2 regions of the Variovorax sp. Soil_C_39 genome follow, and region 2 is predicted to be linked to the other one. Evidence: riboswitches for the same ligand, from Rfam matches in the RefSeq annotation. Region 2 holds a riboswitch; the other holds the start of a gene.
What was found. A riboswitch is a leader RNA that binds a small molecule or an ion and turns the genes downstream of it on or off. The one in region 2 is predicted to bind S-adenosylhomocysteine.
Positions count from the first base shown of each region.

Region 1: linked by a shared signal. The riboswitch ahead of ahcY (adenosylhomocysteinase) and the one ahead of metH (methionine synthase) in region 2 are both predicted to bind S-adenosylhomocysteine.

Region 1 is NZ_JBDGJQ010000011.1:85,738-97,400, reverse strand. It holds gene metF (methylenetetrahydrofolate reductase [NAD(P)H]) at 1-610, opposite strand, end outside; gene AC3A6J_RS23400 (TlyA family RNA methyltransferase) at 621-1,430, opposite strand; gene ahcY (adenosylhomocysteinase) at 1,430-2,869, opposite strand; S-adenosyl-L-homocysteine riboswitch at 2,938-3,006, opposite strand; gene phaP (TIGR01841 family phasin) at 3,162-3,662, shown strand; gene AC3A6J_RS23385 (FadR/GntR family transcriptional regulator) at 3,678-4,001, opposite strand; gene AC3A6J_RS23380 (GntR family transcriptional regulator) at 3,908-4,306, opposite strand; partial or broken gene AC3A6J_RS23375 (M20/M25/M40 family metallo-hydrolase) at 4,309-5,121, shown strand; gene AC3A6J_RS23370 (amino acid ABC transporter ATP-binding protein) at 5,143-5,877, shown strand; gene AC3A6J_RS23365 (Fic family protein) at 5,899-7,425, opposite strand; gene AC3A6J_RS23360 (peptide chain release factor 3) at 7,582-9,219, shown strand; gene AC3A6J_RS23355 (ABC transporter permease) at 9,232-10,035, opposite strand; gene AC3A6J_RS23350 (ABC transporter permease) at 10,050-10,826, opposite strand; gene AC3A6J_RS23345 (ABC transporter ATP-binding protein) at 10,883-11,663, opposite strand, start outside.
Region 2 is NZ_JBDGJQ010000005.1:6,645-18,307, forward strand. It holds gene AC3A6J_RS14255 (6-hydroxynicotinate reductase) at 1-948, opposite strand, end outside; gene AC3A6J_RS14260 (ferredoxin--NADP reductase) at 1,265-2,038, shown strand; gene AC3A6J_RS14265 (TetR/AcrR family transcriptional regulator) at 2,059-2,835, shown strand; gene AC3A6J_RS14270 (amidohydrolase family protein) at 2,781-3,980, shown strand; gene AC3A6J_RS14275 (GtrA family protein) at 3,985-4,383, opposite strand; gene AC3A6J_RS14280 (glycosyltransferase family 2 protein) at 4,380-5,351, opposite strand; gene AC3A6J_RS14285 (ArnT family glycosyltransferase) at 5,348-7,159, opposite strand; gene metH (methionine synthase) at 7,203-9,917, opposite strand; S-adenosyl-L-homocysteine riboswitch at 9,977-10,080, opposite strand; gene AC3A6J_RS14295 (PACE efflux transporter) at 10,130-10,594, opposite strand; gene AC3A6J_RS14300 (LysR family transcriptional regulator) at 10,698-11,612, shown strand.

The DNA of each region.
Region 1 (11,663 bases), on a different contig from region 2:
TGAGCTGCGTCGAGCTGGTGATCGGCATGATGCCGGGCACGATCGGCGTATCGAGACCGAACTTGCGCACGTCGTCGACGAAGCGGAAGTACGCCTCGGGGCTGAAGAAGTACTGCGTGATCGCCGAATCGGCGCCGGCCTTCACCTTGGCGGCGAAGGCTTGAAGGTCGGCTTCGGGCGAGCGCGCCTGCGGATGCACTTCGGGGTAGCAGGCCACCTCGATGTGGAAGTCGCGGCCGGTCTCCTCGCGGATGAAGGCCACGAGGTCGCTCGCGTACATGAACTCGCCGCCGACGCCGTAGCCGCTCGGCAGGTCGCCGCGCAGCGCCACGAGGCGCTTGACGCCCATGGCCTTGAGCTCGGCCAGCTGCTCGCGCACGGTGGCGCGCGTGGCGCCGATGCACGAGAAATGGCTGGCGGCGTCGACGCCTTCGGACAGGATCTCCTGCACCGCACCGAAGGTGCCCTGGTGCGTGGAGCCGCCGGCGCCGTAGGTCACCGAGCAGAACTCGGGCTTGCGCGCATAGAGCTGCTGGCGCACCGCGCGCAGCTTGACCGCGCCCTCGGGCGTCTTGGTCGGAAAGAATTCGAAACTCAGCGGAAGGCGCACAGGCGTCCCCTCAGGCGCCGTCCGCAGGGACGGCATGGATGAAAAACTCGCGGTTGCCGTCGCCACCGGCGATCGGGCTCTCGAACCACTGCACCACGCGCAGGCCGAGCGCCTCGCAGGCGTCGCGCAGGCGCTTCTCGACGATCTCGTACATCGCCGGATCGCGCACGATACCGCCCTTGCCGACCTGCCCGGGCTGCAGCTCGAACTGCGGCTTGACGAGCATCAGCAGGCGGCCGTCTGCGGCCAGGAACTGCACCACGGCCGGCAGCACCAGCGTGAGCGAGATGAAGGACAGGTCGCCGACGATCAGGTCGAAGCGCGGTTCGGCTGGCGCGTCGGTCTCTGCGGCGCCCTCTTCCTCATCCTCGCCCTTGTCCTGCAGGTCCTCCGCCGACAGCGCACGCGCATTGACACCCTCGATGGCGAGCACGCGCTCGTCCTCGCGCAGCTTCGCATGCAGCTGCCCGTGGCCGACATCGACGCCCACCACCCGGGCCGCGCCGCGCTGCAGCAGGCAGTCGGTAAAACCGCCGGTCGACTGGCCGACGTCGAGGCACAGCAGGCCGGCCGGGTCCACCCCGCTCACGGCCAGTGCGCCTTCGAGCTTGAGCCCGCCGCGCGAGACGTAGCGCGCCTCGGCCGCATCGTCGAGCGCGAGCTCGGCGGACTCCGGCACCTCGTCGCGGTTCTTCACGACGGTGCGCCATGCGTCGGCCGTGCCCGCATCGCGCCAGCGCATGCCGCCGGCAATGAGCCGCACGGCCTGCGAGCGCGAGGCGGCAAGGCCGCGTTCCACCAGCAGCTGGTCGGCGCGCATCAGTAGCGGTACGTGTCCGGCTTGTAGGGGCCGTTCTTGTCCACGCCGATGTAGGCGGCCTGCGCGTCGGTCAGCTCGGTGAGCATGGCGCCGACCTTCTTCAGGTGCAGGCGCGCGACCTTCTCGTCGAGGTGCTTGGGCAGCACGTAGACCTTGCCGGCCTGGTAGGCGTCGGGCTTGGTGAAGAGCTCGATCTGCGCGATGGTCTGGTTGGCGAACGACGACGACATCACGAAGCTCGGGTGGCCCGTGCCGCAGCCCAGGTTCACGAGCCGGCCCTTGGCCAAGAGGATGATCTTCTTGCCGTCGGGGAAGGTGATGTGGTCGACCTGCGGCTTGATCTCTTCCCACTCGTACTTCTCGATCGACGCGACATCGATTTCGTTGTCGAAGTGGCCGATGTTGCAGACGATGGCCTGGTCCTTCATCTTCACCATCGTGTCGTGCGTGATGACGTCCTTGTTGCCCGTGGTCGTCACGAATATGTCGGCCTTGTCGGCGGCATATTCCATGGTGACGACCTTGTAGCCTTCCATCGCGGCTTGCAGGGCGTTGATCGGGTCGATCTCGGTCACCCACACCTGGGCGCTCAGCGCGCGCAGTGCCTGGGCCGAGCCCTTGCCCACGTCGCCGTAGCCGGCCACGCAGGCGACCTTGCCGGCGATCATCACGTCGGTCGCGCGCTTGATGCCGTCGACCAGCGACTCGCGGCAGCCGTACAGGTTGTCGAACTTGCTCTTGGTGACCGAGTCGTTCACGTTGATGGCGCGGAACAGCAGCGTGCCCTTGGCGCTCATCTCGTTGAGGCGGTGCACGCCGGTGGTGGTTTCCTCGGTCACGCCGATGATCTCTGCCGACTTGCGCGTGTACCAGGTCGCATCGACCGCGAGCTTGGCCTTGATGGCCGCGTAGAGGATGCGCTCTTCCTCGCTGCCCGGGTTGGCGAGCACGCCGAGATCCTTCTCGGCGCGCTGGCCCAGGTGCATCAGCAGCGTGGCGTCGCCGCCGTCGTCGAGGATCATGTTCGGGCCTTCGCCCTTCGAGCCCTTGGGACCGAAGTCGAAGATCGCGTGGGTGTAGTCCCAGTAGTCCTTCAGCGACTCGCCCTTGATCGCGAACACCGGCGTGCCTGCGGCGGCGATCGCGGCGGCGGCATGGTCCTGCGTCGAGAAGATGTTGCACGAGGCCCAGCGCACCTCGGCACCGAGCGCCTGCAGCGTCTCGATCAGCACCGCGGTCTGGATCGTCATGTGCAGCGAGCCCGTGATGCGCGCACCCTTGAGCGGCTGCGCCTTCGAGAACTCCTCGCGGATGGCCATCAGGCCGGGCATTTCGGTTTCGGCGATCCTGATTTCCTTGCGGCCCCAGGCAGCGAGCGAGAGGTCGGCGATTGCCTGGTCGGCGGAGGAGACGGGGGTGGGCTTGAGAACAGCGCTCATGAGAACTCCAACAAAGCTGGTTTGAAAGATGCCACTGCGTTCGGGGAAAAAAGACTCACCGCGAGAACAGCGGATGAGCGTGGTTGCGATGTGGTCCGAGCCTCACGCCTGATGGCGCTGCAACGCTCCTCGGAATCGGGGATTGTAAGCGTGAGGCCTTCCGGGGCCAATCGGCGGGACTTCCCACATTGAGAAAAACGGGCAGCCGGCGTATCGTGGCGGCGGCACTTCGCCGCCCGGGCGGCCAAGCCTTTCTCTCTCTTCCTCACACGACGCAACAGGAGATGTCACCATGGCCACTGCCAGGAAAGCCGCCCCCCGCAAGACCACCGCGAGCAGCAACGCAAGCGCCACCGACACGAAGAAGACGCCCCCCGGCGCCGCGGAGATGTTCAACCCCCTCAAGGCCATGGCCGACCGCCTGCAGGACCTCGACCTCACGGGCGGTGCCGGCAAGGTGCTGGAAAGCAGCCGCAAGGACCTGCAGGCGCTGATGCAGGCCAACGAGAAGTCGTTCCAGGGCCTGCAGACGGTGGTGCAGCGGCAGACCGAGATGATCAAGCAGGCCATCGGCGAATGGCAGACCGCGGCCAAGGGCATGCCCGGCAAGGATGCGAAGGAGAATCTCGCCAAGCTCGACGAGCTCGGTCGGCAGTCGTTTCAGCGCGCGGTGGACGACATCCAGGAACTCGCCGGCCTCGCCGCCAAGTCGCAGGCCGACGCGTTCGAGGTTGTGCGCCAGCGCATCCAGGCCAACGTCGACGAAGTGACGCAGATGCTCAAGCGCAAGTAGGCGCTTGGGCGCCGCTCAGTCGATCAGCGCGCGCCGGACGTCTTCCTGGAGGCTGCGCAGGTGCTCGCGCATGGCCGTGCGGGCACTTTCAGCGTTGCGGGTGCGCAGCGCGCCCACGATCTCGCGGTGCTCGTCGTGGTTTTCGCTGTGGCGGTGCAGCGGGCTGTGAAGCCGGAACAGGCGCGCGTTGACCCGCAGCTCTTCCACCAGCCGCGGAAACACCACGTTGCCGCTGGCGTTGGCGATCAGCAGGTGGAAGCGGTCGTCGAAATGCCAGTGCTCCGTCTCGCTGTGCTCGCCCTCGCCCAGTGCGTGGATCTCGGCTTCGAGCGTTTCGATCTCGGCGTCGGTGATCTTGCCGACTGCAAGCGCGATGGCCTCGCATCGATCACCTCGCGTGCGCGCATGCAGTCGAAGTACTCCTTGGTGCCGAGCGCCCGCACCGCATACGAGCGCGCATCGCGCCGCACCAGCAGGCCTTCGCCCGCGAGCCGCACCAGCGCCTCGCGCATGGGCGTGCGCGAAATGCGCAGGTCTTCGGCCAGCCTGGCCTCCTGCAGTGGGCTGCCCGGAGAGATCTGGCGGTCGAGGATCAGCATGCGCAGCCGTTCGTAGGCCTGCTCCGCGAGGCTGGCGGAGCGCACCTCTGGCCGCCTCGGGCACCGCGCTGGCCGGCGCGGTCGAGTTGCACCTGACCTACGACGAGGAAACCGGCGGCATGACCGGCCCCGGCTGGATCCTGTCGAAAGGCCTGAGCCGGCCCGACTACGTGCTGTCGGCCGCCTTCTCGCACCACGTGGTGGTGGCGCACAACGGCTGCCTGCACCTCGAGGTGACGCTGCGCGGCACCTCGGCGCATGCCGCGCGGCCCGACACCGGCCATGACGCGATCGAAGCCGCGGCCACGCTGCTGCCCGCGCTCTACCGCTACCGCGACGGCCTCGCCGCACACCCCTCGCGCACGCCCGGCATCGGCCATCCCACGATGGTGGTCGGCCTGATCGAGGGCGGCATCAACACCAACGTGGTGGCCGACAAGCTGAGCCTGCGCATCGACCGCCGCATCGTTCCGGAGGAATCGCCCGAGGCCGTCGAGGCCGCGCTGCGTGAGGTGATCGAGGTCGCCTGCCGCGGCCTGCCCGGCATCTCGGTGGAGATCCGCCAGATCCTGCTGGCGCGGCCGTTCGCGCCCGCGCCTGGCGCCGACGCTTTTGCCGCGTTGGTGTGCCGCGAGGCCAGCGAGGTGATGGGCAAGCCGGTCACGCCGATCGGCGTGCCGCTCTACACCGACGCGCGCCTCTACAGCGAGGCCGGCATCCCGACCGTGATGTACGGCGCCGGCCCCGAGTCGCTGCTCGAGGCCAACGGCCACCGTGCCGACGAGCGCGTGCCGCTCGACGACCTGCGCCGCGCCACCTGCGTGGTCGCCAACGTTCTCCATCAACTGCTCGCGCGCTGAAGCACTGCGCAGGAACCCGCCATGATCGACATCAGCCACGTCAACAAGCACTACGGCGCCTTCCAGGTGCTGACCGACTGCACCACCCAGGTCCGCAAGGGCGAAGTGGTGGTGGTCTGCGGGCCTTCGGGCTCGGGCAAGTCCACGCTCATCAAATGCGTCAACGCGCTGGAGCCGTTCCAGAGCGGCAGCATCACCGTCGACGGCGTCTCGGTGGGCCACCCCAAGACCGACCTCAACAAGCTGCGCGCGCGCGTGGGCATGGTGTTCCAGCACTTCGAGCTCTTTCCGCACCTGTCGATCGAGGAGAACCTCTCGATCGCGCAGCAGAAGGTGCTGAAGCGCTCGGCCGGCGAGGCGCGCACCGCCACCATGGCGCTGCTCGAGCGCGTCGGCATGCGCGCCCATGCGCACAAATACCCCGGCCAGCTCTCCGGCGGCCAGCAGCAGCGCGTGGCCATTGCGCGCGCGCTTGCGATGAACCCGGTCGCGATGCTGTTCGACGAGCCCACCTCGGCGCTCGACCCGGAAATGGTCAACGAGGTGCTCGACGTCATGGTCGAGCTCGCGCGCGAGGGCATGACGATGATGTGCGTCACCCACGAGATGGGCTTCGCGCGCAAGGTCGCGCACCGCGTGATCTTCATGGACCAGGGCCACATCGTGGAGGACTGCCCGAAGGAGGAGTTCTTCGGCAACCCGGCGGCGCGGTCGGACCGGGCGCAGCAGTTCCTGTCGAAGATCCTGCAGCATTGAAGCGGGCGCTGCGCCGATGGCCTAAGGCGTCTTGCCGGCGGCCACCAGCTCGGCCAGAAGCTCAGCGAAAGGCCGGATGTCCCGGCCGACGCTCGCCGCCTCGAGCGCGGCCATGTAACGGGACCGTTGCGCCAGCGGAATGATGGCCCATGGATACCCGCCCGATGCCAGCATCGCATTCATGAGGAAGCGGCCCATGCGTCCATTGCCGTCGAAGTACGGATGGATGTTCACGAAGAAGAAGTGGCCGAGCACGACCCGCACCGAAGCTTCCGGCTCCTCGCGCAGGAGATCGAAGAAGGCGGGCATCAACGCCCGCACGGCTTCGCTGCGCGGCGGCACATGCATGGACTGGCGAATGAACACGGGCCCGCTGCGATAGCCCGCGAGATCCGCAGGCTTCAGGATGCCTGCCGCGACGCTGGGGCCGAACATCTCCCTGTACCAGGTGCCGTGGTCGGCTCGCGCGGCCTCCCCTGCGTTCAGCCCTTGCAGAATCCGGCCCAGCGTTTCCTTGATCTTCTGGAAGGCCTGCCAGTAGCCACGGGCCGCCAGTGCGTCCCGATGCGCGCGGTCTGCCGCGGTGTCGGGGTTCCAGCTGCCGGAACGCACGCGCTCGATCAGTTCGGCGCTGACCCGGTAGCCCTCGATGGAGAGGGAGTTGTAGGCGTCGGCCACGTAGACGTCTTCCACCTGGCGCAGATACGCCGCGGCGTCGACGGGCAGGCCGGGCGCACGCGGAAAGCGCTCCAGCACGGGCCCGCGCATTTCTGCCCAGGACATGCGCAGCCGGTTGACGGAGGGAGATGTTTCCCGCTGTCCGATCGCGACCGACGGGCGGTCGTTGAAGGGATCGGTTTCGTTGACGGTGTAGCCAGCCGTGCGCATCGTCGCGGTGATCGTCTCCGCAATCGGGTCGCGGCCGATGTTGCGGAAGGCGCCGGCGAGCCGTCCGGCGATGCTGCTGTGTCCCCCGTCGAGCAGGCGCGCCAGAACGTCGGAGGCATCGGCAATCATGGCGAGTGCTGCCCGCATCTCGACCGCGTGCGCCGCGAAGTGCCCGGGCGCGCAGGCCACCAGCGCCGTGGGCAGGCGCATGAGACGCAGGCCGTCCACCACCTCGATGTCTCGGGCAGCGGGAACTTCGAGGCGCAGGTCGAAGATCGACGTGTCGTGCAGCAGCCCGGTCGGCTTGTTGCCGCCGCGTGTCGCGCGCACGAGGAGCTGACGCGGCACGTCCCAGTTGCCGGTATGCAGCGCGACGGAATGCTCTGCGCCGAGGCACCAGTCCTCCCCGAACCGCTCCGTCAGGTAGGCTGCGCAGAAGGGCCAGAACGAGGCATACCAGTCGGTGCTCTCGCCGGCCGCGCCGTCAGGCCTGGCCGGGACATACCAGCCCTTCATCACTTCACGGATGAAGCCATTCCTGAGCAGGCGCTCCCGATGAACGCGCGTCAGGTCGGAGGCTCGAATGGCGACCGCCCGCGTGTCCTGTAGTGCCTTCAAGGCAGCGAGGGACTGGGCGAGCTTGTCTGCGGGCGTTGCCATTGTTAGGGAATTCTGCTTCGTGATAATTAGGTTTTATTGTTGCACGAATTCTAGGTTTTGATGTCAAGTAATTTTTAGGTTATTATGCTGCATTGCTCCCCTGGAGCAGCTTTGAAAACGCGCACAACTGTGTGCACACAGACAAGAGAGTGATCAATGGCTCACGGCCCATTCACTGATGAAGTCAGGCGCAGACGGACGTTTGCCATCATTTCCCACCCCGACGCCGGCAAGACCACGCTGACCGAGAAGCTGCTGCTGTTCTCGGGCGCGATCCAGATCGCCGGTTCGGTGAAGGCGCGCAAGGCCTCGCGCCACGCCACCTCCGACTGGATGGAAATCGAGAAGCAGCGCGGCATCTCGGTGGCCTCGTCGGTCATGCAGATGCTGTACCGCGACCACGTGATCAACCTGCTCGACACGCCCGGCCACAAGGACTTCTCCGAAGACACCTACCGCGTGCTCACGGCCGTCGACTCCGCGCTCATGGTGATCGACGCGGCCAACGGCGTGGAGGCGCAGACGCGGCGGCTGATCGAGGTCTGCCGCCAGCGCGACACGCCGATCATCACTTTCGTCAACAAGATGGACCGCGAGGTGCGCGAGCCGCTCGACATCCTCGACGAGGTGGAGCGCGAGCTCGGCATGCCCTGCGTGCCGATGACCTGGCCCGTGGGCCAGGGCAAGAGCTTCCGCGGCATCATGAACCTGCGCACGCAGGCGATGACGGTGTTCGAATCGGGCAGCGAGCGGCTGCCGCACGACTTCGAAACCATCCCTTTGAGTGAACGCGACACGCTCACCAAGCGCTTCGGCGCCGATTTCGAGTCGGCGATGGAAAGCATGGAGCTCGCCACCGGCGCCTCCCCCACCTGGGACCGCGAGGCTTTCCTGGCAGGCAAGCAGACACCGGTGTTCTTCGGCTCCGGCGTCAACAACTTCGGCGTGATGGAAGTGCTCGAGGCGCTGGTCGACCTCGCGCCCTCGCCGCAGTCGCGCACCAGCACCACGCTGGTCAACCGGCAGCCGGTCGTCAAGGAGATCCAGCCCGAGGACCGCGACTTCGCGGGCGTGGTCTTCAAGGTGCAGGCCAACATGGACGCCAACCACCGCGACCGCATCGCCTTCGTGCGCATGGCCTCGGGCAAGTACACGCCGGGCATGAAGCTCAAGGTGCAGCGCACCGCCAAGGAGCTGCGGCCGACCAGCGTCGTCACCTTCATGAGCCAGCGCCGCGAGGCGGTGGAAGAAGCCTACGCGGGCGACATCGTCGGCTTCACCACGCACGGCGGCGTGCAGCTCGGCGACACCATCACCGACGGCGCGTCGCTCCAGTTCACCGGCCTGCCGTTCTTCGCGCCCGAGCTCTTCATGACCGTGATCCTGAAGAACCCGCTGCGCACCAAGCAGCTGCAGCAGGGCCTGGCCCAGCTCGGCGAGGAAGGCGCGATCCAGGTGTTCCGCCCCGAGATCGGCGGACCGATGCTGCTCGGCGCCGTGGGCCAGCTGCAGTTCGAAGTGGTGCAGCACCGCCTGAAGGCCGAGTACGACGCCGACGTGCGGCTCGAAGGCTGCCAGTACACCGGCGCGCGCTGGATCACGGCCGACGCGCCGCCCGAGCTGCGCGAGTTCGTCAACGCGTACCCGCAGCGCATGGCGAAGGACGCGGCCGACACGCTGGCCTTCCTGTGCACCTCGCCCTACGACGTGCGGCTGGCGCAGGAGCGCTTTCCGAAGATCCACTTCCATCCGCTGCGCGAGCATGCGGGGTTGGCGCTGCAGAACGCCGGGTAGCCTGCTCTTTGTTCAGCTGCCGGTGGAAGCGTAGCGGCGCAGGCCCACGCGCCACGCGCCGAACGCCGCCGCAAGGAACACGAAGCCCGCGAGCGGCGAGACCCAGCCCAGCCACGGCGGCGCGCCGAGCGGATCGGGCTTGCCGAGGATCGCGAGCACCGGGTAGTAGGCGACGCAGGCCAGCGGCACGATGAAGGTCAGCACGCGGCGGAACCACTGCGCATAGAGCGCCAACGGATATTGCGCCGCCTGCACACCGCCATAGGTCAGCACGTTGGCGAGCTCCAGGCTTTCGACGGTCCAGAACGACAGCGTGCCCTGCAGCACGAGGATGCCGAGGAACAGCGCCACGCCGCCGGCCAGCGCAAACAGCGCCACCGCCACCGCATCGGGCGTCCAGCCGATGCCCGTCTGCGCGGTGCCGAGACCCAGCACCAGCACGCCCTGCAGCAGGCGTCCCAGGCGGCTGATGCGGAAGTCGTGGCCCATCAGTTGCAGCACCAGCGGCCGCGGGCGCAGCAGCAGCCGGTCGAAGGCGCCGGTGCGCAAGAACTCGGTGCCCAGCACGTCGAAGCCGCGCCCCAGCGCATCGGCCACGGCGAACATGCAGTTGACCAAGCCGTAGAACACGGCGACTTCGCCGAGGGTCCAGCCCTGCACGTCGCCGAAGCGGTGGAACAGCGCCCAGACCGCGACCACCTCGATGCCGGTCGCGAGGAACTGCCCCAGCGTCAGCATCAGCGCCGACGCCGGATAGCGGGCCTGCCCGGCGAGCGAGGCGCGCACGAGGCGCAGGAAGAGCGCGGTCGATCCCATCGCTTCAACGCCCCTCAGCCGCCCTGCACTTCAAGGCTGCGCATCGTGCGGTGCATCGCCCGGTGGCCGATCGCGACCACCGCCGCGATCCAGAAGCACTGCAGGCCGAGCGCGGCCAACGCCTGCGGCCCTTGCACCATACCGAAATACAGCCGCGCGGGAATGTCGACGATGCCCGCAAAGGGCTGCAGCAGCAATGCCAGCTGCCACGCATCGGGCAGCAGCGCCAGCGGCAGCAGGTTGCCCGAGAACACGATGACCACCGGTGCCGTCAGCGCATTGATGCCGCGTTCGTTGAGCGCCGCCGCTGCCGCGATGTTGAGCAGCATCACCATCGACGTCGACAGCAGCAGCGCCAGCACCGCCGACGCGAGGAACGCGGCCGCGGCGGCCAGGCTCGCGGGCGGCTGCCAGGCCCAGTTGTCAAACCCGGCCAGAGGCAGCGCGACGGCCGCGAAGGCGGCCATCAGCGCCACGCGCGGCAGCACGCGCGCGGCGATCCAGCCAGCGCTGCGCGCGAACCACAGCGCATAGGCATCGACCGGGCGCAACCGGTCATAGGCCACGGCGCCGGTGCGCACCGCCTGCGCCACTTCGGGGTCGCCGAGCCACGGCAGCAGCGCGAGCAGGCCCTGCGCGAGCCAGGTGTAGGTCACGGCCTGGGCCAGCGACATCGGCGAGCCTGCGACTGCCGCGCCGCCATAGAACGCAGCGAGCACCATCACCTTGATGCCGCCCCACCAGCACTGCGTGGCAAAGCCCGCGAGCGCGGCGGTGCGGTACTGCAGCATCTGCAGGAAGCGCGACGCAAAAGCGGCCGCGTAGGGACGCGCGCGGGTCCGGAGGTTCACGCTTCGGCCGCTCCGTGCATGGCATAGAAGCGCGCGATCACGGCCTCGATCGGCAGGCCCTCGAGGCGGATGTCTTCCACGGCATGCGCGGCCGCGATGCGCGAAATCAGCGCGGGCGCGGCGGTCTTGGCCGGATCGAAGTCGAGCACCAGCGTCTGGCCGTCGCGCGAATGCACCCGCGCGCCGTCCACTTGCGCGGGCAGTTCCGCACCTGGCGCGAAATCGACCACCAGGCGCCGCTCGGCCAGTACCTGCGCGCGCAGCGCCTCCACCGGGCTGTCGGCCAGCACGCGGCCATGGCCGATCACGATCACGCGCCGCGCCAGCGCCTCGATGTCGTGCATGTCGTGCGTGGTCAGGAGCACCGTGGTGCCGCGCTCGCGGTTGGCGCGGCGCACGAAGTCGCGCACCGCGAGCTTCGAGGGCGCGTCGAGGCCGATGGTGGGCTCGTCGAGGAACAGGATCTCGGGCTCGTGCAGCAGCGCCGCCGCGATCTCCGCGCGCATGCGCTGGCCGAGCGACAGCTGCCGCACCGGCTGGTCGAGCACGCGCTCGAGCTGCAGCAGTGCAACCAGTTCGTCGCGCGTGCGGCGGTAGCGCGCGGCGTCCACGCGGTAGATGTCGCGCAGCAGGTCGAAGCCGTCGCCCACGGGCAGGTCCCACCAGAGTTGGGTGCGCTGGCCGAACACCACGCCGATGCGCGCCACGTGGCGTTCGCGGTCGGCAAAAGGATCGCGCCCGTCGACCGTCACGCTGCCCCCGTCGGGCCGGAGGATG
Region 2 (11,663 bases):
CCCCAGCATCTGGATGCCCGAAGGCGGCATGTCGAGGCAGCGCCCGGCCTGGTGCTCGGTCAGCACGCCGGTGATGTGGTCGTCGACCACCACCACCTCGTCGGCCACGCCCGCGAACTGGCGCGCGAAGATGCCGACCGCGGCCGAGCCGCAGCCCACGCGCATGCGCTGCTCCTCGACGCCGTTGACGATGGGCGCGCGGCCGGCCTGGACCACGAGCGTGGAGCCGCCGTCGATGGTGCACTCCACCGCCTTCTTGTTGCCGAGCAGCTGCATCAGCTCGACCGTCATGCGGCCCTCTTTCTTGCTGCCGCCCGTGAGGTGGTGCACGCCGCCGAGCGACAGCATCTGCGAGCCGTATTCGGCGGTGGTGACATGGCCCACGACTTCGCCGCGGTAGCGCACATTGGCCTGCTCGGGACCGAGGAAGCGGTCGGTGTCGATCTTCACCTTGAAGCTGCAGTAGCTGAAGATGCCTTCGGTGACGACCGTGACCATGTCGACGCCCTCGGCCTTCGAGGCCACGATGAAGGGCGCGGGCTTGTAGTCGGGATAGGTGGTGGACGAGCCCACGCCGGTCACGAAGACCTGGTCGGCATGCAGCAGGTCGCCGTTCCAGTCGGGAGCGCCGGCCTCGGCGCCCTCGGCGGCCGTGGCGCCGGGCCGGTCGAAGGGCACCAGCGCGGGCGTCTCGGCGGCGAGCTCGCGGCGCAGCAGCACCACGGGGTCGACGCGCACCAGCACGCCCTCGCGGTTGGCATAGCGGTCGCAGGCGCCGGTGCGGCCCTCGGAGATCTGGCACAGCACCGGGCAGGCGTTGCACTCGACCTTGGCGGTGCTCATCTTCTCGTTGCGCGGCGGGGCCTTGCCGAAGGCGCTGGCGCCGGCTTCGAAGGCCACCGGCATGTCCATGCCGGGCAGTCCGTCTGTCTTGGTGTGTTCGGTCATCGGGGCGATCTCGTGGGCAGTGTGCGGAGGCAGCAGGTCCGGTGGGGTTTGCAACAAACGTGCCGTCTGCCCGCTTGTGCGCCGCCTGCCGTTTGTGTAGCATTCCCTACACTTTCATGTTGCGTTCACTACATTCGAGACCAATGTAGCAAACGGGCCCGGTGCTTGCAATGGTGTTTTCTCGCGGTGTTCATCGGGGTTTTTCCGACCAACGACAATGGAGGGTTCGCAGCCGGCCGGGGCTTGCCGCCCCTTCAAGGTGCATTCCGGCTCAGCCATCCTCACTGTCCACAACCCAACAACTCTTGAGTTCCGTATGAGTGCATTCAGCGAAGAACGCGTCCTGAGCGTCCACCACTGGACCGACCGCCTGTTCACCTTCACCACCACGCGCGACCCGGCGCTGCGTTTTTCGAACGGCCATTTCACGATGATCGGGCTGAAGGTCAACGGCAAGCCCCTGCTGCGTGCCTACAGCATCGTGAGCCCCAACTACGAGGAACACCTCGAGTTCCTGAGCATCAAGGTCGAAGAGGGCCCGCTCACTTCGAAGCTGCAGCACATCCAGGTCGGCGACACCATCATCGTCGGGCGCAAGCCGACCGGCACGCTGCTGATCGACTACACGCTGCCGGGCAAGCGCCTCTACCTGTTCGGCACGGGCACCGGCCTCGCACCGTTCATGAGCGTGATCCGAGACCCCGAGACCTACGAAAAGTTCGAACAGGTCATCCTGGTGCACGGCGTGCGCCAGGTCGACGAGCTGGCCTACCACGACCTCGTCACCGACCACCTGCCCAAGCACGAGTTCCTGGGCGAGATGATCGAAAAGCAGCTGCTCTACTACCCCACGGTCACCCGCGAGGAGTTCCGCAACCAGGGCCGCATCACCGACCTGATCGAGACCAACAAGCTCACCGACGACCTCGGCCTGCCCGCGATCAATCCGGTGGAAGACCGCGTCATGCTCTGCGGCAGCCCCGGCTTGCTGGTCGACCTGAAGCACATCCTCGAGAAGCGCGGCTTCAAGGAAGGCAACACCTCCACGCCGGGCGACTTCGTCGTAGAGCGCGCCTTCGCCGAGAAGTAGCCAGGTCCGCCGCGCGAACGATGGCCGACAGCCGCAGCACCGCAGCCGCCAAGCCCCAGCGCCGCACCGGCGTGCGCGAGGCCGCGGCGCAGGCCACGCGCGACAGCATCCTGAAGGCGGCGACCAAGGTCTTCGCGAAATACGGCTACGACGGCGGCAGCGTGGAGAAGATCTCCAAGGCCGCGAAGTCGTACGACCGCATGATCTATTACTACTTCGGCAGCAAGGAAGGCCTGTTCATCGCGGTGCTCGAAGGCATCTACCAGCGCATGGACGATGCGGAGGCCGCGATCGCGCTCGATGCCTCGCGGCCAGTCGAGGCGCTGACCGAAGTGATCCGCTTCGTGCTCGGCTACTACCGCAGGAATCCCGAGTTCGTGACGCTGCTCAACACCGAGAACCTGCACAAGGGCCGGCACATCTCGAAGTCGCTGCGGGCGCGCGAGTATTCGTCACGCGCGGTGTCGATCCTTGCCGAGATCCTTGCGAGCGGCGCGGCGCAGGGGCTGTTCCGCCGCGACCTGGTGGCGCGCGACATCTATCTGCTGATCGCCTCGACCGGCTACTTCTACACCTCGAACCGGCACACGCTCACGGCCTTTCTCGGCGAGCCGCTGGAGTCGCCCGAGGCGATCGCTCACTGGGAAGCGTTCGTGATCGAGACGCTGCTGCGCACCGTGCGGGCCGACGAAGCCCAGGCCCCCAACAACATCACTCCACCCCACGACGAGGACAAAACCCCATGGCAGAAATCGCAACCGGCGGCAAGTCGGGCAAGGTCGTCATCCAGAACATAGGGCTCCTGCTGTCGGGCGACATCGACCGGCCCATCCTCGACGCCGACACCATCGTGGTGAACGACGGCCTGATCGTCGCGGTCGGCAAGCAGAAGGACTGCGACCTCGAAGGCGCGAAGACGGTCATCGACGCGAAGAAGACCTGCGTCGCGCCGGGCCTGATCGACAGCCACGTGCATCCGGTCTTCGGCGACTGGACGCCGCGCCAGGGACAGATCGGCTGGATCGACTCGACCATGCACGGCGGCGTGACCACCATGATCTCGGCCGGCGAAGTGCACCTGCCGGGCCGGCCGAAGGACATCGTGGGCCTGAAGGCGCTGGCCATCACTGCACAGCGTGCGTTCGACAACTTCCGTCCCGGCGGCGTGAAGGTGCTGGCCGGCGCACCGGTGATCGAGAAGGGCATGGTCGAGAGCGATTTCAAGGAACTCGCCGAAGCCGGCGTGAGCCTGCTCGGCGAAGTCGGCCTGGGCTCGGTCAAGGCCGGCTACGAGGCCAAGGAGATGGTCGCCTGGGCGCGCAAGTACGGCATCCAGAGCACGATCCACACGGGCGGGCCCTCGATTCCGGGCTCGGGCCTGATCGACAAGGACGTGGTGCTCGAGGCCGACGCCGACGTGATCGGCCACATCAACGGCGGCCACACCTCGCTGCCCGAGGCGCACGTGTGCGAGCTGTGCGAGAAGAGCTCGCGCGCGATCGAGATCGTGCACAACGGCAACGAGAAGGTGGCCATCGCGGCGGCCCGGGCGGCGCTCGAGCTCAAGTGCCCGCACCGCGTGATCCTCGGCACCGACGGGCCCGCGGGCTCGGGCGTGCAGCCACTGGGCATCCTGCGCATGATTGCGATGCTGTCTTCGATCGCGAACATCCCGGCCGAGCTGGTGTTCTGCTTCGCCACCGGCAACACCGCGAAGATCCGCAAGCTCAACTGCGGCCTCGTCGAAGTGGGCCGCGATGCCGACTTCGTGTTCATGGACCGGGCCCAGCATTCGCCCGCGCCGGGCCTGCTCGAGAGCGTGCAGCTCGGCGACATCCCGGGCGTGGGCATGGTGATGATCGACGGCATCGTGCGCTGCGGCCGCAGCCGCAACACGCCGCCCGCGACCGAGATCCCGGTGGTGGTCTCGGGCGCGCACTGAGCGGCTAGGGCCGGCGGCGCGCCTTGAAGACGAGTTGCCGCGCGGCCACGAAATTGACCACGAGCCCCGCGCAACTGCCGGCCGCGACGCCGAGCGCCGGCACCCAGCGGCCTTCGAAGGCATGCAGCACCCCCACGTAGGCGCCGTAGTTCACGGCCGCGCCGCCGAGCATGGTGACGAGATAGCCGAGGTATTCGCGCACGAGCGAGCTGCCCGACGGCCGCGCCGCGAAGGTGTAGCGCCGGTTCAGCGCCCAGGTCGCGGTGGCCGCCGCCCAGAACGACACCACGCGCGCGCCGTACCAGCCGAGCCAGGGCGCGGCGAGGTACAGCACCGCCACGTCGACCACGAAACCCGCTGCGCCGACCGCGGCGAACAGCAGGAACTCGCGGCCGGGTTTCATGCCCCGCGGCGGAACAGCCCGACGCCCGGCACCCCGAGGTAGCGCAGCCGCTTGGTTTCGCGGCGCGCGAGCCGGATCGCGTGCATCACCACGCCGCACACCATCGACAGCATGGCCGCGAGCATGGCGCCGGTCGCGAGCACCGCGGTGGGCAGGCGCGGCACCAGGCCGGTGTGCATGTAAGTGATGAGGAGCGGGATCGCCAGCGCGATCGCGCCGATGCCCAGCACCGCCGCGAAGATCGAGAAGAACTGCAGCGGCCGCTCGCTGATGAACAGCTTGCAGATGGTCCTGAGGATGCGCCAGCCGTCGCGGTAGGTCGAGAGCTTGCTGTGCGAGCCCTCGGGGCGCGTGGTGTAGGCGGTCGCGATCTCGGCATAGGGCATGCGCAGTTCGAGCGCATGCACGGTGAGTTCGGTCTCGATCTCGAAGCCCTGCGACAGCGCGGGGAACGACTTCACGTAGCGGCGCGAGAACACGCGGTAGCCCGAGAGCATGTCGGTCAGGCCGCCGCCGAAGAGCTGCGCGACGGCGCCGGTCAGAAGCCGGTTGCCGAAGCGGTGGCCGGTGCGGTAGGTGAGCGCGTTCTGGCCATCGTCGACGCGGCTGCCCACCACCATGTCGAGGTTGCCCTCCACCAGCGCATCGACCAGCCGCCGCGCGCTGGCCACGTCGTAGGTGGCGTCGCCGTCGACCGTGACGTAGACGTCGGCCTCGACGTCGGCGAACATGCGGCGCACCACGTTGCCCTTGCCGGGCGCGGCCACGTGCGTGACCCAGGCGCCGTTCGCGCGCGCGATGGCGCCGGTGTCGTCGGTCGAGTTGTTGTCGAAGACGTGGATCTCGGCCTCGGGCAGCGCCGCGCGGAACTCGGCGATCACCTGCGCGATGGAAAGCGCCTCGTTGTAGCAGGGGATGACCGCGGCGATGCGCATCGGGGCGGTGGCTGGCGTCTGGGGCTCGTTCATGGTGCGCTCGAGAGGATACGGTACGCCCGGCCGCCGTCCTGTTCGTACAGCAGGGTGAAGTGCGCGTCGAAGCCGGGCCGGGTGGCGAGCGTGGGCACCAACGAGGTCGGCATGACGATGGCGGTAAAGCCCAGGCCGGCGAGCTTGCGCGCCATGTCGCCCGGCGGCAGCAGCAAAAAGTCGCGGTAGCGCCAGGGGCCGAGCGTGTCGCCCCAGATCGGATTCGGCCCGTAGTAAATCGCCTCGTTGAGCGCGATCTGGTAGACGCGCCCGTCGGCATGCCGGCGCAGGTAGTCCATGGCGCCGTAGCCGGGCACGTTCTGCCGCAGGAAGGCTTCGCGCGTCTCTTGTGTGGGCGAGATCATCGCGATCTTCTCGGCGGTCTGGCGCATCGACACCGCGGCCAGCGCGGCCAGCAGCAGCACGGCGGCCCAGTCGGCCGCGAGGCCGAAGCGCCCCGGCGACACCACCGCCGCAGCGGCGCCGCCCGGCAGCCCGCGGCGGCCGAACATGCGGCCCAGGCCCTTGGCGATCCAGCCGAACAGCACCTGCCAGCCGATGGCCGCCGTCAGCGCGATCAGCGGGTACGAGGCCGTGAGGTAGCGCGGATAGCGCGAAGTGATGAGCCAGACGGCCACCGAATAGAAGCTGAACCAGCCGGCGGCGCGCAGCGCGGGCGAGCGCTTCCAGAGCAGGCCGAAGGGCGCGAGGAACACGGCCCAGATCAGCAGGTTGGGCCGCGCGGCATGGTCGCGCACATCGGCGACTTGCTGCACGTAGTCGGCCGGGATCCAGTCGGTGAAGCCGAACACGCGGGCGCCGATCGGGTTGAACGGGTCGCCGGTCATCACGGCATTGCGGGCATACCAATAGATGCAGGGCACGAGGAAGCAGGCCAGCGCCAGCGCCCAGGCCTTGGGCCGCCGCTCGTGCCACACGACGAACAGCGCCACCAGCGGCAGGAAGGTCAGCGCCTGGTACTTGGAACCCGCAGCCACGCCGAGCGCGAAGGCCGCCACGCCGAGCCAGCGCATGCCGCCCGCCACCGGCTCGGACTCGCGCCACCACCACAGCGCCACGCAGGCCGTGAGCACGAAGAGCGCCACGCCCATGTCGATGAGCGCATTCGAATAGTCGCCGATGCCGAGCCAGATCGCGGCGCCGATGCAGGCGGTGAGCCGGTTCGCATGCAGCATCCCGAGGCGAAAGACCATCAGCACCGAGAGCGCGCCGGCCAGTCCGTTGAGCAGGTGCGGCAGCACGTCGTCGCCGAGTTGCAGCGCGGCCGCATAGAGCAGGTTGTAGTTGTACGGGAACCAGGGGTAGCGCAGCCACTCGTGGATGCCGAGGCTGCCCTGCTCGGCCACCAGGCGCGCATAGGGCAGGTGGTACATGAGCTCGTCGAACGCGGCCGGTGGCGCGAGCGGCGCGACGATCGATGGCAGCGCCACCAGCGCGAGCGCGATGGCGGCGATCTTCTCGTTGCGCGCCCAGGGCGCCCGGGCGGCGACGGCCGCAGTGCCGCGCAGCACCCGCAGCGCGCGCCACCAGGGCCTTGCCTGCAGCGCCGCCGCCAGCACGCCCGCGCCGACCAGCGCCGCCGTGGCCTGCGGCTTGAACAGGCCGAAGACCGCGAGCAGCTGGAAGGCGCAGATGAAGAAGCCGACCCCGAGGGCCGCGGCCATGGCCGCCTCGAGCCAGGCATCGCGACGGGGCGGCGGCGCCAGGTGCGCAAGCAGCGCGCGTCCCGCGCCCCAGCAGGCGACCACGAAGACCGCCCATGCCGCGTACTGCGCGGCTGCAAACATCAGCTTCTGAATAACGACTCCCGGTGCCGGGCGGCCGGCGGGTTCAAAGGTTGGGTGCCAGCAGGCGCTCGAGTTCGGATTCGCTCTGCTTGCGCCGCGCGGCCTGGTCCTGCAGCTGGTCGTGCCCGATCTTGCCGACGTTGAAGTACGTGGCGTCGGGGTGGCTCAGGTAGAAACCGCTCACGCTGGCGGCCGGCATCATAGCGAGGCTTTCGGTGAGCGTCATGCCAATGTCCGCGCAACCCAGAAGGTCGAACATCGGGCGCTTCACGCTGTGGTCGGGGCAGGCTGGGTAGCCGGGCGCGGGGCGGATGCCGCGGTATTTCTCGGCGATCATCTCGTCATTGCCGAGCGCCTCGTCGCTCGCGTAGCCCCACAAGTCGGTGCGCGCGCGATGGTGCAGCGCCTCGGCAAAGGCCTCGGCCAGCCGGTCGGCCAGCGCCTTGAGCATGATGGCAGAGTAGTCGTCGAGGTCGTCGGTGAAGTACTTCTCCTTCTTCTCGACGCCCAGGCCCGCGGTGACCGCGAACACGCCCACGTAGTCCGCCAGGCCGCTGTCCTTCGGCGCGACGAAGTCGGCCAGGCAGCGGCTCGGGCGCATCACGCCGTCGATCACGTGCTTCTCTGCCTGCTGGCGCATGCCGTACCAGGTGAGCGCCACTTCGCTGCGCGTCTCGTCGGTATAGAGCGCGATGTCGTCGTCGTTCACCGTGTTGGCGGGCCAGAAGCCCACCACGCCGCTTGCGGTGAGCCAGCGCCCTTCGATCAGTCGCTTGAGCATGCGCTGGCCGTCGGCATAGACGCGCACGGCCTCGGTGCCGACGACCTCGTCCTTGAGGATCGCGGGGAACGGCCCGGCCAGGTCCCAGGTCTGGAAGAACGGGCCCCAGTCGATGTACTTCGCGAGCTCGGTCAGGTCGAAGTTCTTGAACACGCGCCGGCCGATGAACTTGGGCACCGGCGGCACGTAGTTCGACCAGTCGATCGGCGTCTTGTTGGCGCGCGCCTTGGCGAGCGGCCACAGCGGCACCTGCTTCTTGTTGGCGTGCTGCAGCCGCACCTTGTCGTAGTCGGCGTTGATCTCGCCGATGTAGGCGGCCGCCTGATCCGACAGCAGGCTCTGCGCCACGCTCACGCTGCGCGAGGCGTCGGGCACGTAGACCACGGGGCCTTCGTAGTGCGGTGCGATCTTCACGGCCGTGTGCACGCGGCTGGTGGTGGCGCCGCCGATCATGAGCGGGATCTTCCGGATGCGGAAATGGTCGTCCTTCTGCATCTCGCCGGCCACGTACTGCATCTCCTCGAGGCTCGGCGTGATCAGGCCCGAGAGGCCGACGATGTCCGCGCCCTCGACCTTGGCCCGGGCCAGGATCTCGTGGCACGGGACCATCACGCCCATGTTCACCACCTCGAAGTTGTTGCACTGGAGCACGACGGTGACGATGTTCTTGCCGATGTCGTGCACGTCGCCCTTCACCGTGGCGATGATGATCTTGCCCTTGGTGCGCACGTCGCGGCCCGCGGCCTCGTCCTGGCGCTTCTCTTCCTCGATGTAGGGAATGAGGTGGGCCACGGCCGACTTCATCACGCGCGCCGACTTCACCACCTGCGGCAGGAACATCTTGCCCTGGCCGAACAGGTCGCCCACGATGTTCATGCCGTCCATCAACGGGCCTTCGATCACGTGCAGCGGCCGGCCGCCCTTGGCGAGGATCTGCTGGTAGGCCTCTTCGGTGTCCTCGACGATGAAGTCGGTGATGCCGTGCACCATGGCGTGCGACAGGCGCTGGTTGACGTGCACCGGATGCTCCGGCGTGCCGCGCCATTCGAGCTTCTTGCTGTCGTCCTTGGCACCGCTCTTGGCGGTCTCGGCCACTTCGACCAGGCGCTCGCCCGCATCGGAACGGCGGTTCAGCACCACGTCTTCCACGCGCTCGCGCAAGGTCGGCTCGAGGTCGTCGTACACGCCGACCATGCCGGCGTTGACGATGCCCATGTCCATGCCGGCCTGGATCGCGTGGTAGAGAAACACGGTGTGGATCGCTTCGCGCACCGGGTCGTTGCCGCGGAAGCTGAAGCTCACGTTGGAGACGCCGCCCGACACCTTGGCGCCCGGCAGGTTCTGCTTGATCCAGCGCACCGCGTTGATGAAGTCGACCGCGTAGTTGTCGTGCTCCTCGATGCCGGTGGCGATCGCGAAGATGTTCGGGTCGAAGATGATGTCCTCGGGCGGAAAGTCCACCTCGTCCACAAGGATGCGGTAGGCGCGCTCGCAGATCTCGATTTTGCGCTCGAAGGTGTCGGCCTGGCCCTTCTCGTCGAAGGCCATCACCACCGCCGCCGCGCCATAGCGCCGCACGAGCCGGGCCTCGTGCTTGAACTTGTCGACGCCTTCCTTCATGGAGATGGAGTTGACGATGCCCTTGCCCTGGATGCAGCGCAGCCCCGCCTCGATGACGTCCCACTTCGAGCTGTCGACCATCACCGGCACGCGCGCGATGTCGGGCTCGCTCGCGATCAGGTTCAGGAAGCGCACCATCGCGGCCTTGCTGTCGAGCATGGCTTCGTCCATGTTGATGTCGATCACCTGCGCGCCGTTCTCGACCTGCTGGCGCGCCACGGCCAGCGCCTCTTCGAACTGGCCGTTCAGGATCATCCGCGCGAAGGCCTTCGAGCCGGTGACGTTGGTGCGCTCCCCGATGTTGACGAACAGCGAGCCGGCACCGATGGCCACCGGCTCGAGGCCGGACAGCTTCATCGCGGGAACGGGGGTCGTGGAAACATCACTCATCGGGGCTCACCTGTGCAGGGAAAAACGGCAGGTGAGCGTCGTTGGCGGCTTGCGCCCCGGCCAGCAGGGCGCCTTCCAAGCCTGACGGCGGGCCGCTGTGTGGGCCGCCGCTGCAACGCTCCTTGGAAGGGAGCGTGATTTTACCGGCTGCGGCAGGCGCCGCGGCCGCGCGGGGGCGTTCAGGCGCCCTGGCGCGCCATCCCGTCCGCTGGCGCGGGCGTGGCGGGGGCGGCCGAGGCCGGCAGGCCGAACACGCGGTCGAAGCCCCAGTTGAAGACGAAGGTGTAGACCAGGAAGAACACCACCAGGCCCAGGTCCATGACGAGCGCCTCCCAGAGCGACACGCCCAGGCCCCAGGCGAACAGCGGCACCAGCACCGCGATCAGGCCGCCCTCGAAGCCGATCGCATGGGCGATACGGCGGCGCAGGCTGCGCCCGCGAACCAGCTGGCGCGCTTCCCAGCGCTCGAAAAGCGCGTTGAACAGCAGGTTCCAGATCACCGCGACCACCGAGGCCGCGACGGCCAGCGCGCCCGAATGGCCGAGCCCCGCGCCCGTCATCAGCGCCAGCCCGGCGCTGGCGGCCACGATGGCGATCCCTTCGTAAAGAGCGATGTAGACGACGCGGCGTTGGATGCCCTGCATGACCTGTTCCTCTGGCAAATGAAAAAGCGATGCCTGGACTTTATTTGTGATTTGCTGATATAAAAAGTTAACTTGTTTCAGTTTTATTGATAGATCGACACCCATGGCCTTCTCCAGCGACAGCGTCGAAGTCTTTCTGGCCGTGATCGACCACGGCTCCTTCTCGGCCGCGGCGCGTGCGCTGCACAAGGTGCCGTCGGCGGTGAGCATGGCGATCGCCAACCTCGAGGCCGAGCTGGCGCTGCCGCTGTTCGACCGCAGCGGCCGCGAGCCACAGCCGACCGCCGCCGCGCGATCTCTGGAGCCGCAGGCGCGGCTGCTCGCGGCGCAGCTCAAGCAGTTGCAGGTGCAGGCGCTCGCGCTCACGCGGGGGCTCGAAGACCGCCTCACGCTGGCGATCGCGCCCGAACTGCTGGCGGCGCCCTGGAGCGGTCCGCTCGCGGCGCTCGCCGACGAATACCCGCTGCTGCAGGTCGAGGTGCTGGCGGCGCCGCAGGCCGATGCGCTGGCCCTGCTGCACAGCGGGCGCGCGCAGCTGGCGCTGGTGTTCGAGCGGCCGAGCCTCGACGGCCGCGAAGGATTCCAGGAGGTGGGCAGCGACACCATGGTGGCGGTCATGGCGCCCGGCCATCCGGTGCTGCAGGCGGCCGCGGGCCAGCGCCTGCGCGAGGAGCACCTCACGAACACGCGGCAGATCGTGGTGGCCGGACGCGACCTCGCCACCAGCGACCCGCGCTTCGTGTTCGCGCGCCATGTCTGGCGCACCGACAACGCGCTGGCCGCGCTGAGCCTGATCACCGCCGGCCTCGGCTGGGGCTGGCTGCCGCGCAATTTCGCCCGGCCGCACGTGGCGACCGGTGCGCTGGTCGAGATTCCGTTCGAGAACCTCAGCAACGGGCTCGACCTGTGGGTCGACGTGGTGTGGTCGCGCGAGCGGCCGCTGGGGCTGGGCGCGCAGCGCTTCGTGGCGTTGATTGCGCGGGACCGGCAGGCGGCCAAGGCGGCTGCCGAGGGTTGACGTGGAACCGGACAATGTCATAACATACAAGCAAAACTTGAAGGGAGTTGT